DNA from 3 places in the Brevibacterium sp. HMSC08F02 genome. Region 1 is predicted to be linked to each of the others. Evidence: riboswitches for the same ligand, from Rfam matches in the RefSeq annotation. Region 1 holds a riboswitch; each other region holds the start of a gene.
The links. Region 1 has a riboswitch for thiamine pyrophosphate ahead of thiO (glycine oxidase ThiO). Riboswitches for the same ligand answer to the same signal wherever they lie in the genome.

Region 1 (5,088 bases):
CGGCCATGCGCATGGCGCGCGCCATGGCAACGGGGTCTTCGGCGCGCGTGACGGCACTGGCCAGAAGAACAGCGGAACATCCCAGCTCCATGGCGAATGATGCCTCGGAAGCAGTGCCGATCCCGGCATCCAGCACCACCGGAACAGAGGCGCGCGAGCAGATGAGCTCGATGTTGTGCGGGTTGAGGATGCCCAGGCCGGAGCCGATCGGCGCACCCAGCGGCATGACGGCCGCAGCACCAGCGGATTCCAGTCGCTTGGCCACGGCCGGGTCATCCGATGTGTAGACGTAGGGCACGAAGCCGCGCTCGGCGAGCATCTCCGTGGCTTCGAGGGTTGCGATGACATCCGGCAGGAGGGTCTTTTCGTCCGCGATGACTTCGACCTTCACGAGCGAGGTTTCACACGCTTCGCGAGCCAGTTCAGCGGTGAGCACAGCGTCGGCGGCGGTGTAGCAGCCGGCTGTGTTCGGCAGCACCTTGATGTCCAGTTCGGACAGCATGGCGAACAGCGAACCGGCTTCCGTCGGGCTGTAGCGGCGCATGGCGACGGTTGTCAGTTCGGTGCCGGATTCCTGCAGGGCGGCCCGCAGGTTGGTGTGGTCGACGGCCCCGCCGGTTCCCATGATGAGCCGGGAGGTCAGGGTGGTCGGGCCGATTGTCAGCGGCTGCACATCAGCCTCCCTGCACAGCTGTGACGATGTCGATGACCGCCCCGTCTGCGACATCCGTTTCTGCCCAGCGGGCCCTTGGGATGACAGCTCCGTTGAGTGCTGCTGCGATGCCGGGTCGGCTGCCGTCTGCGGGTGTTCCGTCCGGGTTGAACTCCTTGTCGGTCGTGCGCGCCACGACGTCAAGCACCGTGAGCTTGCCGTCAAGCTCCTGCTCGGTGCCGTTGACCTTGATGCTCATGGGATCCTTCCTTCCGGGTGGGTGTCGGCGGCCTGGGCCGCCAGGCGGGATACGTACGGGGTCAGGAGGATGCCGTGCCGGGACAGTCCTCCTGCAACAACAACTGCCGAGGTGCCGCTCACCTGAGTCCGTGTCACCACTGGCATGTCGTCTTCTGTTGTGGGGCGAGCGCGGGTGGTCACGTCGATGAGGTCGCAGTCGCGCAACCCGGGAACAACCGTGATGGCATCAGCCAGGAGGTCGGCAACGCTGCCGAGGTCTGTGTCGGGGCGGTCTTCGCGGACGGATGCGCCGATGACGATTTCGCCGCTTGCCCGCGGCACGACGTACACGCTGCGGCCGGTGACGACGGCGCGGACAGTGCGGGATAGCAACGGGCCGAAGCGCAGACGGTTTTCGGGTACTCGCACGCGGATGACATCGCCGTAGACCGGCCGCAGGCTCAGTGCCGCGTCTTCAGGCAGCCCCGCGATGTCGGCGATGCCCATGCCGGCGGCCACGACTGTCGTGTCGAAGCTGTGAAGAACGCCGTCAGCGGTTTCGACGGCCGCACCGTCCAGGCGGGTGACGCACTGCCGGACAAGTGCCTCCGGTCCCAGTGCTTCCAGCAGGGCGTTCGTGAAACGGCGTGGGTCGATGCGCAAGTCACTGGGGATTTCAGCCCCGGCTGACAGGCCCGGAGCAAGGGCGGGTTCGAGACGCGTGAGCCTGCTCCCGGGCAGGTGGTTGAACGCCAGTCCGCGCGCTTCGTAGGCCCTCTCCATTCGTTCGAGGTGTTCGCGGTCGCCGGGGTCTGCTGCCACCAGGAGGGTTCCGGCGGTTTCGTAGCCGACCGCCTCGTGCGGTACCCCGAGCAAGTCCAAAAACTCCGGGTACTCATCGAGGGCTTTCTGCATGATGGGCAGCAGACTGTCTTGGCCGAACTGGACTTCAGCAACGGGGGCGAGCATGCCGGCGGCCGCGTAGGAGGCTCCGCTGACCGGCGCGGGATCGAAAACGGTGACATCGTGGCCTGCGCGCTGCAGCCGCAGGGCTGTGGCGAGTCCGAGGATTCCCGCCCCGATGACCGCTGTCTTCACCATTCTCCTCACGTCGGCATGATCCGCTTCGAGTGCTGATGGTCGGCCGCTTCGCCCTCTCAGCCGGGCGTGTCCCGGCTCCCATGAACCGCCCTCAGAGTAAGCCTCCGACGGTGCTGGAGCAAATAGCCTGCGCTCTTGGAACAAGCGGGCGGTGTCAGTACCGCCTCTGGGGTTTCTGGCAGGTGGGGCACCAGTGGGATGTGCGTCCGGCAATCGTGCTGCTGCGCACGGTTTCACCGCACCGGGTACACGGACTGCCGGCTTTGCCGTAGACGCCCAGGCTGCGGTCGAAGTATCCGGATTCGCCGTTGACGTTGACGTACAGTTCGTCAAAGCTCGTTCCGCCGGCCTCAATGGCACGGGCCATGACGTCCCGGGCGGCGTGCAGGGTGTTTTCAATCCGGCTGATGCGCAGGCGGTCGGTCCGGGCGGCAGGGTGGACTCCCGCGGCGAAAAGCGCCTCGTCAGCGTAGATATTGCCGATTCCGGACACCACGCCCTGATCCAGCAGAGCGGCCTTGATTGCTGTGCGGCGGCCCTTGAGAGTCCGCGCTAAGCCTTCCGCATCGAATCCGTCCTCGAAGGGGTCCGGTGCAATCCGGGCGGCGGATGCCGCAACCAGACGCGGCGAGCCAAGCCCCGTCACGAGAGGCTCCAGGCCGATGTGGCCGAAGATCCGCTGATCGACAAACCGCATCTGCCACGGGGTCCCGTCGGCTGAGCACATGTCGAACACGGCCCTGGTGTGCCGATGCACGGCATCGGCGGCGGTGTGGATCCTCACCTGCCCTGACATGCCGAGGTGGAGGGCCACTGCCCAGCCAGCCGGCACCTCGGAAGCGGAGTCGGGAAAGACGGAGCCTGTGGCCAGGGGCAGCCACATGAACTTGCCGCGGCGGCACGCCCCTTCGACGAGACCGCCGGGAACTGAGGCGGTCAGACGGTCAACAGCGGTCGGATCGACCGTCCGCTGCGAGGTGGTGCCCAGAATGCGCGGGTCGAGCACCCGCAGGGATTCGATTCGCGAGCCGACCGCCCACGGTTCAAGCCCGCGGCGAACGTGCTCAACTTCCGGAAGTTCCGGCATCAGGCGCGCGACCAGTCGGGGTGTTTCTCCCGGATGGCCTTGACGGCTGCTTCGGCGGCGACGAGTTCGGCGTTCTTCTTCGACGTTCCCTCACCGCTGCCCCACGTGGTGTCGCCCAGCTGGGCCTGTGCCGTGAAGACGCGCGCGTGGTCGGGTCCTTCCGAGGTGATCTCGTAAGTCACGACTCCCAGGCCGAGGTCCGCGGCGGCTTCCTGCAAGGTGGTTTTGTAGTCCATGCCGGCACCGAGGTTGACGGCGTCATCGAGCATGGGGTCAACGAACCTGTGCACGAGGTCTTCCGCCACCTGCCGGCCCTGGCTGATGTAGCAGGCGCCGATGATCGCTTCGACCGTGTCAGCCAGGATCGAGTCTTTGTTGCGCCCGCCGGTGAGCTCTTCGCCCTTGCCCAGCAGAAGGTAGTCGCCGATGCCGTACTGACGGGCAACAGCGGCCAGGGCACGGGTGTTGACGACGGCGGAGCGCATTTTCGCCAAACGCCCTTCGGCCATTGCCGGGTTGTTGTGGAACAGCCATTCGGTGGCAACCAGCTGCAGCACGGAGTCGCCTAAGAACTCCAGGCGCTCATTTGTGGGGATGCCGCCGTTTTCAAAGGCGTAGGAACGGTGTGTGAGTGAAAGACGAAGCGTCTCGGGATCAATGTCGATCCCGAGACGCTCGTTGAGTTCACGCAGATTCTGCGCTTCAGTCATAGTGTCAGGCGTCAGCGACCTTACGTCCCTTGTATTCAAGGAACAGGGGGTTGCCGTTGGAGTCTTCCACCAGCTTTGCGTGGTGGGGGCGCGAGTACACAACGCGACCGTTCTCCACAGTCTTGACCAGGCCGGGGACCTGAGCCTTCCACTGCGAACGACGGTGGCGGGTGTTGCTGCGCGACATCTTACGCTTCGGAACAGCCACGTCTAGCTCTCTTTCTTCTCTAACTGATGTTTCAGTGCCGCGAGGCGATCGTTGATCGATCCCGCTTCTTCGTCTTCGGGGAATTCGCCGACGGTGTACGAAAATTCGCCATCGTCATCCGATTCCACCGGGTTGAGCGGAAGCGCCATCACGACTGCATCGCGGATGAGCGGTTCGAGGTTGATCTTATCGCGTTCAACGGCATAGGAGTCTTCGTCTTCTCCGCGTTCGTAGACGAAGAGCTCCTGGACGTCGACTGACAGGGGCAGTTCGAGGTCCTCGAGCGTCCGCGCGTCCTGACCTTTGGCCAGGGCTTGGAAGGTTCCCGAGGCGTAGATGCCGTCGACAACGCTTTCCAGCCGCAGACGAACCGTGAGCGGATCCCCTTCCGGGACGCCGATCATTTCGTTCCGCAAGTCCTCAGGGGCGGCAACGGTCACGTCGACATCGGTCCACGCGCCGGGCTTGTCGGCTACGCCGAGCTTGCGCAGGTCGAGCTGCAGATCTTTGCGTTCCACGGCTCTCCCCTTTCGCGTTTCCCAGTGTTTGATGGCCGTCGAAATATGTGCGCCCCTGATGACACACAGCGTTCCATTCTAGTCCAGGCCGCCGTGGCCGGGCAAATTGCTGTGCTCCCGGTGCAGATAGTGCCCGTAGAATCTGGCTGACCTGCATTCACACAGTGAGGATCCTCCTATGGCCGGTGGTCTTGCCGCTCTTCTTGACGATGTTGTCGCACTGTCGCGCGCAGCTGCCGCATCCGTCGACGATATCAGCGCGGCCGCAGGACGGGCCTCGGCCAAAGCCGCCGGTGTTGTTGTTGACGATGCCGCAGTCACCCCGCGCTATGTCGACGGCTTTTCGCCGGCTCGCGAACTCCCCGTTGTGTGGAAAATCGCCCGCGGGTCGATCATCAACAAACTGGTGTTCATCCTGCCGGCGATCATGCTGCTCAGCCAATTCCTCCCGTGGGCACTTACTCCCCTGCTTATGATCGGCGGGCTGTATTTGAGCTACGAAGGTGCCGAAAAGCTGTGGGAACTGGCTCTCGGCCGTTCCCATGCGAAAGAGGCTCCGGCGGTCGAACGCG
Region 2 (5,088 bases), on a different contig from region 1:
GCATGGTGGCGCCAGTGGCTTCTTGCGCGGCGATGATGGAGTCGCGCACGGATTCGACGGCTGCCGGGTCGAGGTTGGCGGTGGGTTCGTCAAGCACCAGCAGGCCCGGCTGCATGACGACAACCCCGGCGATGGCCAGACGCTGTTTCTGCCCGCCGGACAGGGCTGCCGTCGGGTGAGTCAGCGGGACGTCGAGGCCCACAATGTCGAGGGCTTCGGGGATTCGGCGTGCGATGTCTGCGGCTGGGATGCCGACGTTGGCCATGCCGAAGGCGACGTCGTCGCCGACTTCGGCGAGGATCACCTGCGAATCGGGGTCTTGCAGAACAAGCCCGGAGATTCCGCGGGCGGGGTCCGGTGGGAGGCCGTCAACCAGGAGTTCGCCGAACTGTTCGCCGGATTCATCAGGCAGGACACCGGCAACGGCGTGAAGGAACGTTGATTTTCCAGCGCCGGAACCGCCGACCAGCAGAACTTTCTGGCCGGCTGGGATTTCAAGGTCGAGGTCGGAAACGGCCGGTTCGGCTCGGCCGGAGTGGTACCAGGTGAACCCGCGGGCGGATACTGCCGCGGGTCGGGATGACGAGGTGGTGGTCACGAATCTGCGGGACTTTCGCTTTCTGAGGGGCTCCCCCGGTGACCCGCCCCTTCGGGTGAGGAGGCGGCGTGAGGCGAGCGGCGCCTCGGGCGCGGGTCGGTGCCGGATGCGAATCCGGTCAGCACTCCGGTCCGGCGGATGGCGCGGTAGACGAACCAGCCGCCCAGGCCGGCGAATACGGGGCCGGAGACCAGGGCGCAGGCAGCGAAGACCAGCTGCCATTCGAAGGCCCAGCCGGCGTTCCAGAAGATGTTGTCGGTGATGGACACCGAAATGGCGGGTGCGAGGCCGGCGAGCACGGAAATGCCGAGGGTGTAGCGGCGGTAGCGGGTCAGGGCGAAGACGAGTTCGGTCATGATGCCCTGGCACAGGCCGGTGAACAGGATGACCGGGCCGAAAACGGAACCCAGGAGAGCTTCGGTTGCAGCGGCGATGAGTTCGCACACGATCGCGGCGCCGGGTTTGCGGATGATGAGTGCCCCCACGGGCCCGGCCAGCAGGTAAAGGCCGCCGACTAGGCCCGTGGTGGGTGGGAACACGAGGTTGAACGGGACGTCGATGACCGGCCGCAGGGACGTCCACGCGAAGTACACGGCACCGAGTGCGACGGCGAGTACCGCCGCGACGATGATGTCAACAGTGCGCCATGTGAGGCTGCGTGTGGGCGTGGTGTGTGCGGTGTGGGTCATCGAGGTCTTTCAGTTCATGTGCGGTTGGGGGTTGTGTGCTGGCGGGGTGTGGTTGTCGTTCGCCCGGAAGCGAAGGCTGACAGTGCGCCTGTGGGCACGATTGCCTTCCACAGGAGCCATGCACCCAATCCGGAAATGATAATGCTGGATGCGATTCCGCACACGGCGTAGACGACCTTGAATGTCATAGCCCATTTGGCGTAGTACATGACGATTTCGCCGACAACCAGTGTGATGCCCGCTCCGAGGCCGGACAGGAGCATGACGGGCAGGTTCCACTTGCGGTAGAGGAAGGCGAGAAACACGATTTCGGCGCCGGCTCCCTGCAGGAGGCCGGAGATGATGGCGGTTGAACCGAAGTTGGAGCCCAGCACGGCTTCGACGGCAGCGGCCAGTGTTTCGGCGATGAGGGCGGCGCCGGGTTTGCGGACGATGATTCCGGCGAGTGGGCCTGCGAGCACCCAGATGCCGCCGAACAGGCCGACCAGCGGTGGGAATGCGACGGTCCAGAGTTCGAAAACGCCCCAGATGGCGGCGACTCCCCAGAAGATGACGCCAACGGCCACTGCGATGACCACGGTGACGATGATGTCAACGGTCCGCCAGCGCAGGCTGGTTTTTGTTTGGCGGTTCTGCGGCTGTGGGTTTTTCGTCTGTGATGACGAGGTGGTGTTCGGGTTGCTTGGGTTGGTGTGGTTGTTTGTGTGTCCGGTTTGGACACGGTTGTCCTGTGTCATGAGTCCTCCTCAAGGCAAGGAGGGGTCAAGAGTGTGCTCGACTTCCTTCGCCGGTGCTAACCGGGCAGGTTCGAGGGTCTGCGGCATCGCACTCTCAGCGCCCTTGTTCGGATCTCTAGGTTTGATCCGAGGCGCTCCCCTGTCGTACGGCCGATACCTTAGCAAGGACAGTGCGCTGGCGCACGGGATTGGGTGGTCTGGCGGGTTCTGGGTGGACCGCCGAGGTGTTATAGCAGCAGCGGTCTGTTCGGCAGGTTTTATTGAACCGCCTTGGCAGCTTCGAACAGCCGCGTTGGCATTGGTCGTTCAAGCTCCCACACGATCTGCATGGGTTTTTCGCCCTCATGACTGACGTACCGCGCATTACCCAGGCAGGTGTACGGTGCGGTTCCGATCTCACCGACCTTGGATTCACGCACAAACAGCACGACGTTCGAACCATCACGTTCGTGGTTGATGTACCTCTGTCCAGTGGGTGACTCAGCCCGCGTGAGGCTTTGTGATTCCCAGTGGAAAAGCGTTTCCGTCAACGCGTAGTCGCGGTACATGGTGCTTGGCGAATAGTCAGCTGCCGACTTGTTCAGGGTCACTAGAAGGATGTCGGTTTTCAGTTCGGGAACCCATTTGACGCCTTCGCGGATGCTGCCGGGTTTTTCGCTGTTGAGTGATCCCACACCCAGGCCCGCAAGTAGTTCTTCACGTGAATATGTTGCGTGACTGCGGATCGGGTGAGTGTCCAGACCACCACTTAGGGGTTGCGGGACCACCCGCGAACGGGACTCTTGGAACTCGATGATCTGGCCCAGTTCGTCACGCACATAATCAGCACGCAGGAGGTGTTCGAGTCCTGCTTCAATGCCCTCCGAGTGCCCGCTTGGCCAGAACGAGTAGTACAACATGAGTGCCAGCGGATCCCGCGCAAGCTCGGGTGTTACAGCGTCTGCGTTCAGAACTCGCCGATAGCCGCGGAACCTATCCGGGTCATCAACGTGCACAAAACTGCGCATCCGCTCAAGCAGAAGCTGTTCGGCAACACTGGGGCGAAAACTGCCTCGCGTATTGGCCCAGGCTTCATATTGCTGCCACGAGTTGGGCCCGGTTCCCCCTCTGTACGTGCGTTTGGCGCTGGCTTTATATACAGCTGATAGATCGCGATCCGTCCTGTCGAGGTACTCCTTCAGCCGCAGGCCTTGCTGTCTCTCAATCTCTGAAGAGTTTTCGTGAACATCCGCCAGGAAGGCACCGATCTTCATGTCAAGCTGACTCTTCAGGTTGCTCACAACCTCTTCCTGCACCACTGAGTCGAGCACAATCTGCGATCCCGCCGGCAGGAACGGGAACCCTTTCTTGGCTGCTTGTTGGAGACTCTTTCGCCCTTGACCCGTGAGCGCACGCAGTTTGATGTCAAAGCGGAAATTCTTGTGCTGGTGACCAACGAAGTCGAGGACCGTAAGGACCGACTTGTTTGGAGAGCGGCGTAAGCCGCGGCCCAGCTGCTGCATAAAGATGGTGGCCGACTGGGTTGGGCGCATCATGAGGATGGTGTCGATCGCAGGCAGGTCGAAGCCTTCGTTGAATATATCGACAGCCATGAGGCAATTGAGTTCGCCACGAGCAAGTTTTTCGATGGCTTCAGTCCGAATGCTTGGATGCGTTTGTCCCGTGACAGCTTCGGATGGGATACCAGCTTCGTTAAAGACTCGCGCCATGTACTCGGCATGTTCAACAGACACACAGAAGCCGAGGGCTTTCATAGTGCTGGTGTTAGAGACGATGTCGGTGGTTGCCTCAATGATCTTCCGGGCACGGGCATCATTGCCTGTGTATAGCTTGTTCAGGCCGGAAACACTGTAACCACCCGCTGTGAACTGAACATCGGACACATCGACACCATCAGCAATCCCGAAGTAGTGAAACGGCACTAGGAGGTCGTTATCTAACGCTGTCCACAGTCTGAGCTCGCTGGCGATGCGGCCGCCGAAATAGTGCGCAACAATGTTCTGCCCGTCCGCCCTTTCGGGGGTCGCGGTAAGGCCAAGAAATTCGCGGTACTCAGTGAAGTGGCTGATGAGCCTGCTGTACGAATCAGCCATGCCATGGTGAAATTCGTCAATGATGATGACGTCAAAGTGTCCCGGCGCAAAGCGGGAGAGTTGTTCTTCTTTCGAGAACAATTGAATCGACGCAAACACGTGATCCCACGCTGTGGGTTGGTACCCGCTCGAGAAAAGTTCACCGAACGACCCATCGCCCAAGACATCGCGGAAAGTCCGTAGGGATTGTTCGAGAATTTCTTGCCGGTGAGCAATGAACAGCAAGCGTGGACGCGGTCCGTCGGTGTCCTGACACAAACGGCGGTAGTCCAACGCCGCAACCACGGTTTTACCCGTACCAGTTGCAGCCACCACGAGGTTCTTGTGAATGTCCAAAACCTGGCGCTCGTGTTGGAGGTCATCCAGAATGATGGCTTGGTGCGGGTAGGGGCGCACGTCGAGCGAACTAGCCAACAATGAAACCGGAGTTTTGTTCGTTGAGCTTTCGTTGAGTGCCTTTTCGAGACGTTCACCGTCAGCTTCTGGATCGTACGGTTCGAACGTCGGCGACTGCCAGTAGCTTTCAAAGGTTGCTTCGAACTTTTCGACCAGTTCCGGTGTCTGTACCCGCGAGGCGCGAACATTCCATTCGAGGCCATCAACCATTGCCGCATGGCTCAAGTTTGAGCTTCCGATGTACGCGGTGTCATAACCCGTGTTCCGGTGGAAAATCCATGCCTTGGCATGCAGACGGGTTGTCTTGTTGTCGTAGCTGATGTGGACTTCGGCCCCGCAGTTCTTGACCAGGAAGTCGAGCGCCTTCTTTTCAGTGGCACCCATATAGGAGGTTGTGAGTACCCGCACCGGTACTCCCCTGCGCCGCAGATCGAGCAGCTGATCGTGAATAAGACGAATGCCTGACCACTTGATGAACGACATGATGATGTCGACCCGATCTGCACTCTGCATTTCGCTTGTAATTACGGGGCCCAGGCTGGGATCGCTCGAAGCGTTCGTCAGAAGTGCGACAT
Region 3 (5,088 bases), on a different contig from region 1:
AACCCGACCTGGTGGCCGTCCACCGGCTGGACCGCGTGACCGCCGGGCTGCTGCTGTTCTCCCGCCGGCCCGAAACCCGAGGCGCCTACCAGGTTCTCTTCCAAAACCGCCGCGTGCACAAAACCTACCGGGCGCTCGCCTGGCTGCCGGACGATTTCGACCCCCACACTCTGCCGGCCGTCCGTCGCACCCGCCTGCACAAAACCAAAGGCGATCGCCAAGTGGTTGAAATTCCCGGGGCGCCCAACACGGAAACCCGGCTGCGGTTCGAGGGAATCCGCGGGCGAGCTGCCCGCCGACTCCCGCCGGAATCGGCACCGGTCGTAGGGCCGGAAGCCTCACTCCCAAATCACGAGGCGGAGCTCACCTCAATCGGCGAGTTCGCCTTAGAGCCGGTCACTGGGAAAACCCATCAGCTGCGCGTACACCTCAACGGGCTGGGTGTGCCGATGGTGGGAGATCCCGTCTACCCGGCTGACTGGGCGCCGGACCCGTACGACTTTTCCGATCCGCTGCAGCTGGTGGCAGACGGGCTGCAGTTCACTGATCCGCTCAGCGGGAAAGCGCGGGAGTTCCAGTCGAACTTCCCACTCAGCGTGCCCACGGGGCTGGCTCGGTGAGAGCGGCGTGGTGAGCGGCGCCTCGTAAGCCGGACCGGTACCTCGTCAGCCGGCCCTGCACCTCGTCAGCCGCACGCTCACGCGACCATTGAGGAGACCATTCCGGTCAGGTAGGGCACCAGCCAGATGGCCCACACAGTCACGGAGAACTTGTGGAAGATGGCCTTGGCGCGTTCGGTGCCCTTGATCATCACAATGAGCGCCCAGAAGAAGTGCACCGCCATGAGGATCAGCGCAATCAGGCCGGTGATCGCCATGGTGATCGACAGGATCTGGGCGAGAGAACCATCGGGGGCGTTCGACATTGTCGAATTGCCTGCGGCGGCAATGCGGCGCATGACCTCGGTGCCGGAAGCATCGAATAGCAGACCCAGTCCGAACAGGGCCACGTGCGGCCAGGTGAGGGTCTTCTTCAGCCGCTCGGCACACACGCCGATCGTGTAGAAAACCAGTGCCAGTGAAATGAGGACAATCGCAAGAATCAGCATGCCTTCAGCCTCGCGCGTTCCTACTTTCTGCACATCGCGCAGAAAGCTGAACTTGGGGTCATACTTTCGGCTGATTCTGCGCGTGAGCGGCACCAAGCGCACCGCCCACATGACCATCCAACCCGCGCCGCTTACGCGTGCGCGAACCCCTTAGGATAGGTTCAGAAAAAAGCCGCGGACGGCAGGCACGTGTCAAGCACATGTCCCGCGCACATCAGGCGGCAGCGGTCCAACCGGAGGAAGGGTTCTCGTGCCAGAGGTTCACCAGCATTTCAAAGACGCAGAAGATCCGTTTTCGCTTACCGGCTTGACCTATGACGACGTCCTGCTGCTGCCGGGCGACACCGATGTCATCCCGTCGGAAGCTTCGACGAAAACCCGGCTGACGCGCGAACTCGACATCGCGGTTCCGCTGGTCTCAGCCGCTATGGACACCGTGACGGAATCCCGCATGGCAATCGCCATGGCCCGCTTCGGCGGTCTGGGCATCATTCACCGCAACCTGTCGAAAGAAGACCAGGCTGCCCAGGTCGACTACGTCAAGCGCTCCGAATCCGGCATGATCACCGACCCGGTGACGATCACCGCCGAAAAGTCGCTCGAAGAACTCGACTACATGTGTGGCCAGTACCGCATTTCCGGCCTGCCGGTGGTTGATGACGATGACACGCTGGTCGGCATCATCACCAACCGCGACCTCCGCTTTGTGCCGCGCGCTGACTTCGCCACCACCACGGTCGGCGAAATCATGACCAAGATGCCGCTCATCACCGCCCCGCATGACGTTTCGGCTGAAAAGGCCTACGAACTTCTGGCAGAACACAAGATCGAAAAGCTCCCGCTGGTTGATGAAAACAACAAGATCCAGGGCCTCATCACGGTCAAGGACTTCGTCAAGCGCGACGAATACCCCGACGCTTCGAAGGACGGCGAAGGCCGCCTGCTCGTCGGTGCCGCGGTCGGCTTCTACGGCGATGCCTTTGAGCGCGCGGGCCTGCTGGCCGAAGCCGGTGTCGACGTGCTTGTGGTCGACACCGCCAATGGCCACGCCCGCGGTGTGACGGACATGATCAAGTCGCTGAAGAAAGACCCGGCGTTCAAGAACGTGCAGGTCATCGGCGGCAATGTGGCCACCCGCGCGGGCGCTCAGGCACTCATCGACGCCGGCGCTGACGCCATCAAGGTGGGTGTGGGCCCGGGCTCCATCTGCACCACGCGCGTTGTCGCCGGTGTGGGCGTCCCGCAGGTCACCGCAATCAACCTGGCGTACCAGGCCGCCCGCGAAGCCGGAGTGCCGGTGATCGGCGACGGTGGTCTGCAGTACTCGGGTGACATCGGCAAGGCTCTTGTCGCCGGCGCTGATTCGGTCATGCTCGGCTCACTGCTGGCCGGCTGTGAGGAAAGCCCCGGCGAACTCGTCCTGGTCAACGGCAAACAGTACAAGGCTTACCGCGGTATGGGTTCGCTGGGCGCAATGGCGCCGCGCAAGGGCAAGTCATACTCGAAGGACCGCTACTTCCAGGCTGATGTCGCCACTGACACCGACCTCGTGCCGGAAGGCATTGAGGGCCGCGTGGCCTACCGCGGTCCGCTGCGCCAGGTCGCCTACCAGCTGACCGGCGGCCTGCGCCAGACCATGTTCTACGTGGGTGCCCGCTCGATTCCGGAACTGAAGGACAAGGGCCAGTTTGTGCGCCTGACCACCGCGGGTCTGAAGGAAAGCCACCCGCACGACATCCAGATCACCCAGGAAGCCCCCAACTACCACTGATCCGTCGCAGCCTGACCGGCTGCTGCTGTGAATATCGGCTGTGCGCCCGAGCCTCTGGCCGGGTGCACAGCTGTTTTTCTGGGTTTATCTCACGAGGTGGAGGTCGCGGTTCTCGGGCCTGCTGGGCTGGTCTGCTCGGCTGGTCTGCGGACCGGTCTGCGGGGGAGCGGGACTGTGCCGTGGCTCTGCGTCATGCGCTTGTGTCAGTGGTGGGTGTTAGGGTGAGCGAAGTGACACGGGGTGCCGTTATACAGCGGCTGAGATTAACCCGTTGAACCTGTGTGGTTAGGACCAGCGAAGGGATGTCATGGAACTCAAAGACTATGCGGGCACGCTGCTTGAGTCTCTGCGTGAGCGCACGCCTTTAGTGCACTGCATTGTGAACACGGTTGTTCAGCAGTTCGCCGCGAATGTGCTTTTGGCAGCGGGTGCCAGTCCCGCCATGATCGACCACGAAGCCGATGCCGCTGATTTCGCCGGCGTTGCAGATGGTCTGCTCATCAACTTCGGCACCCCAACATCGCACCAGTACCTGTCAGCCGACGCTGCCATCGACACCTTCAACCAGGCCGGTAAACCGTGGGTTCTGGACCCCGTGGGCTTTGGGATCTCCGGGCACCGCACCTCCCGGATTGTGCGCGCACTGAACAGCCGCCCGGCCGTTGTGCGCGGCAACGCATCCGAAATCATCGGTCTGGCACAGCAGTCCGGCAGTGCCCGCGGAACCGACTCAACACACTCAGTTGACGACGCCCTCGGGGCAGCCGCAAGCCTCGCCCAGACCGGCATCGTCGTCGCTGTTTCCGGGGAGTCCGACGCCATTGTCTTTGCCGACGATTCCGGCACGCACACCGTGACAATCACCGGCGGCAGCCCCTATATGCCCAGCGTCATCGGCACGGGGTGCTCGCTAGGAGCGCTCACCGCCGCCTATGCGGCAGCGGCCGCCCACACTCCGCAAACACAGGACCTCAGCCAGCAGGTAAGCACCGGCGTGGCTGCAGCGACAGCGCACCTGCACTTCACCTCGGCCGCCCAGTCAGCGCACAAAAGAGCCAATGGGCCCGGCACATTTGCCGCGCACTTCCCCGACGGCCTCTACGCTGCCCGGCCTGAAGACCTAGCCCGGATCCAGACCACGTGGACAACAGGAGGAACCGCATGAGCGCACCACTGGGCCGCCTGTCCGAATACAGCACTGACCTCTACCTGGTGACCGACACGGCGATGGCCGAAAGTGTTGGCCGCACAGTCGCCGACACCGTCGCCCAGGCAATTGCCGGGGGAGTGGGCATTGTGCAGGTGCGCGATAAGCACATTGACGACGCCGGCTTCGAAAAACTCACCGTGAGCGTGCTCGATGCTGTTCAGCAGGCCCGTGAGGAACACGGCATCGACACCGAGATCCCTGTTTTCGTCAATGATCGCGTTGATGTCGCCGCCCGTCTGCTGGAGCAAGGCCGGAAAGTCCACGTGCACGTGGGTCAGGGCGACATGTCAGCAGACGATGTTCGCCAGCACATCGGTGTGGAACCGCTGCTGGGAGTTTCAGCCCAAGAACCCGAACACTTTGAACGCGCCCGCAGTCAGGAAGTCGATCTGCTGGGCATCGGTCCGGTGTACGCAACCCAGACCAAGGAGACCGGTCGCAGCGCCATCGGCGCTGACGGTTTCCGGAAACGCGCCGAAATGGCGGGCCTGCCCGCTTTTGCCATCGGCGGCATCAAAGACCACAACGCGGCAGCCCTGCGCGGCACGGGTGCTGCGGGAATCTGCGTCGTGTCAGCCATCATGACCGCACCCGACCCAGCGGCGGCCGCGCGCAGCATCCTTACGGCTTACACAGGAGAAAACTCATGACCGCAACCGCCCCTCGTCCTCCCGTCGCCGTCACGATCGCCGGCACTGACCCGTCCGGCGGTGCGGGAATCCAGGCGGACCTCAAAACCTTCACCGCGCGCGGTGCCTACGGGGCCAGCATCATCACGGCTCTCGTCGCACAGAACACCCACGGGGTCAGCCGCATCTACGAAATCGACCACGACTTCGTGATCGATCAGTTCGATTCGGTTGTCGACGACATCTACGTTGATGCCACCAAGTCCGGCATGCTCGGCACACCCGAACTCGTGCAGACAACAGCCGACTACGCCGAGGCTGGCCGTCTGGGATTCCTTGTGGTCGACCCCGTCATGGTCGCCACATCCGG

Region 2: linked by a shared signal. The riboswitch ahead of HMPREF3172_RS03445 (ECF transporter S component) and the one ahead of thiO (glycine oxidase ThiO) in region 1 are both predicted to bind thiamine pyrophosphate.
Region 3: linked by a shared signal. The riboswitch ahead of thiM (hydroxyethylthiazole kinase) and the one ahead of thiO (glycine oxidase ThiO) in region 1 are both predicted to bind thiamine pyrophosphate.

Annotation. Positions count from the first base shown of each region.
Region 1 is NZ_KV789344.1:17,906-22,993, reverse strand. Features, by position in the region: gene HMPREF3172_RS01520 (thiazole synthase) at 1-727, opposite strand, end outside; gene thiS (sulfur carrier protein ThiS) at 675-911, opposite strand; gene thiO (glycine oxidase ThiO) at 908-1,993, opposite strand; TPP riboswitch at 1,979-2,085, opposite strand; gene mutM (bifunctional DNA-formamidopyrimidine glycosylase/DNA-(apurinic or apyrimidinic site) lyase) at 2,148-3,080, opposite strand; gene rnc (ribonuclease III) at 3,080-3,790, opposite strand; gene rpmF (50S ribosomal protein L32) at 3,795-3,998, opposite strand; gene HMPREF3172_RS01490 (YceD family protein) at 4,001-4,516, opposite strand; gene HMPREF3172_RS01485 (DUF808 domain-containing protein) at 4,695-5,088, shown strand, end outside.
Region 2 is NZ_KV789348.1:3,085-8,172, reverse strand. Features, by position in the region: gene HMPREF3172_RS03455 (ABC transporter ATP-binding protein) at 1-598, opposite strand, end outside; gene HMPREF3172_RS03450 (ECF transporter S component) at 595-1,287, opposite strand; gene HMPREF3172_RS03445 (ECF transporter S component) at 1,302-2,024, opposite strand; TPP riboswitch at 2,050-2,175, opposite strand; gene HMPREF3172_RS03440 (DEAD/DEAH box helicase) at 2,282-5,088, opposite strand, start outside.
Region 3 is NZ_KV789351.1:79,074-84,161, reverse strand. Features, by position in the region: gene HMPREF3172_RS04315 (pseudouridine synthase) at 1-620, shown strand, start outside; gene HMPREF3172_RS04310 (HsmA family protein) at 698-1,108, opposite strand; gene guaB (IMP dehydrogenase) at 1,359-2,879, shown strand; TPP riboswitch at 3,106-3,199, shown strand; gene thiM (hydroxyethylthiazole kinase) at 3,187-4,044, shown strand; gene thiE (thiamine phosphate synthase) at 4,041-4,739, shown strand; gene thiD (bifunctional hydroxymethylpyrimidine kinase/phosphomethylpyrimidine kinase) at 4,736-5,088, shown strand, end outside.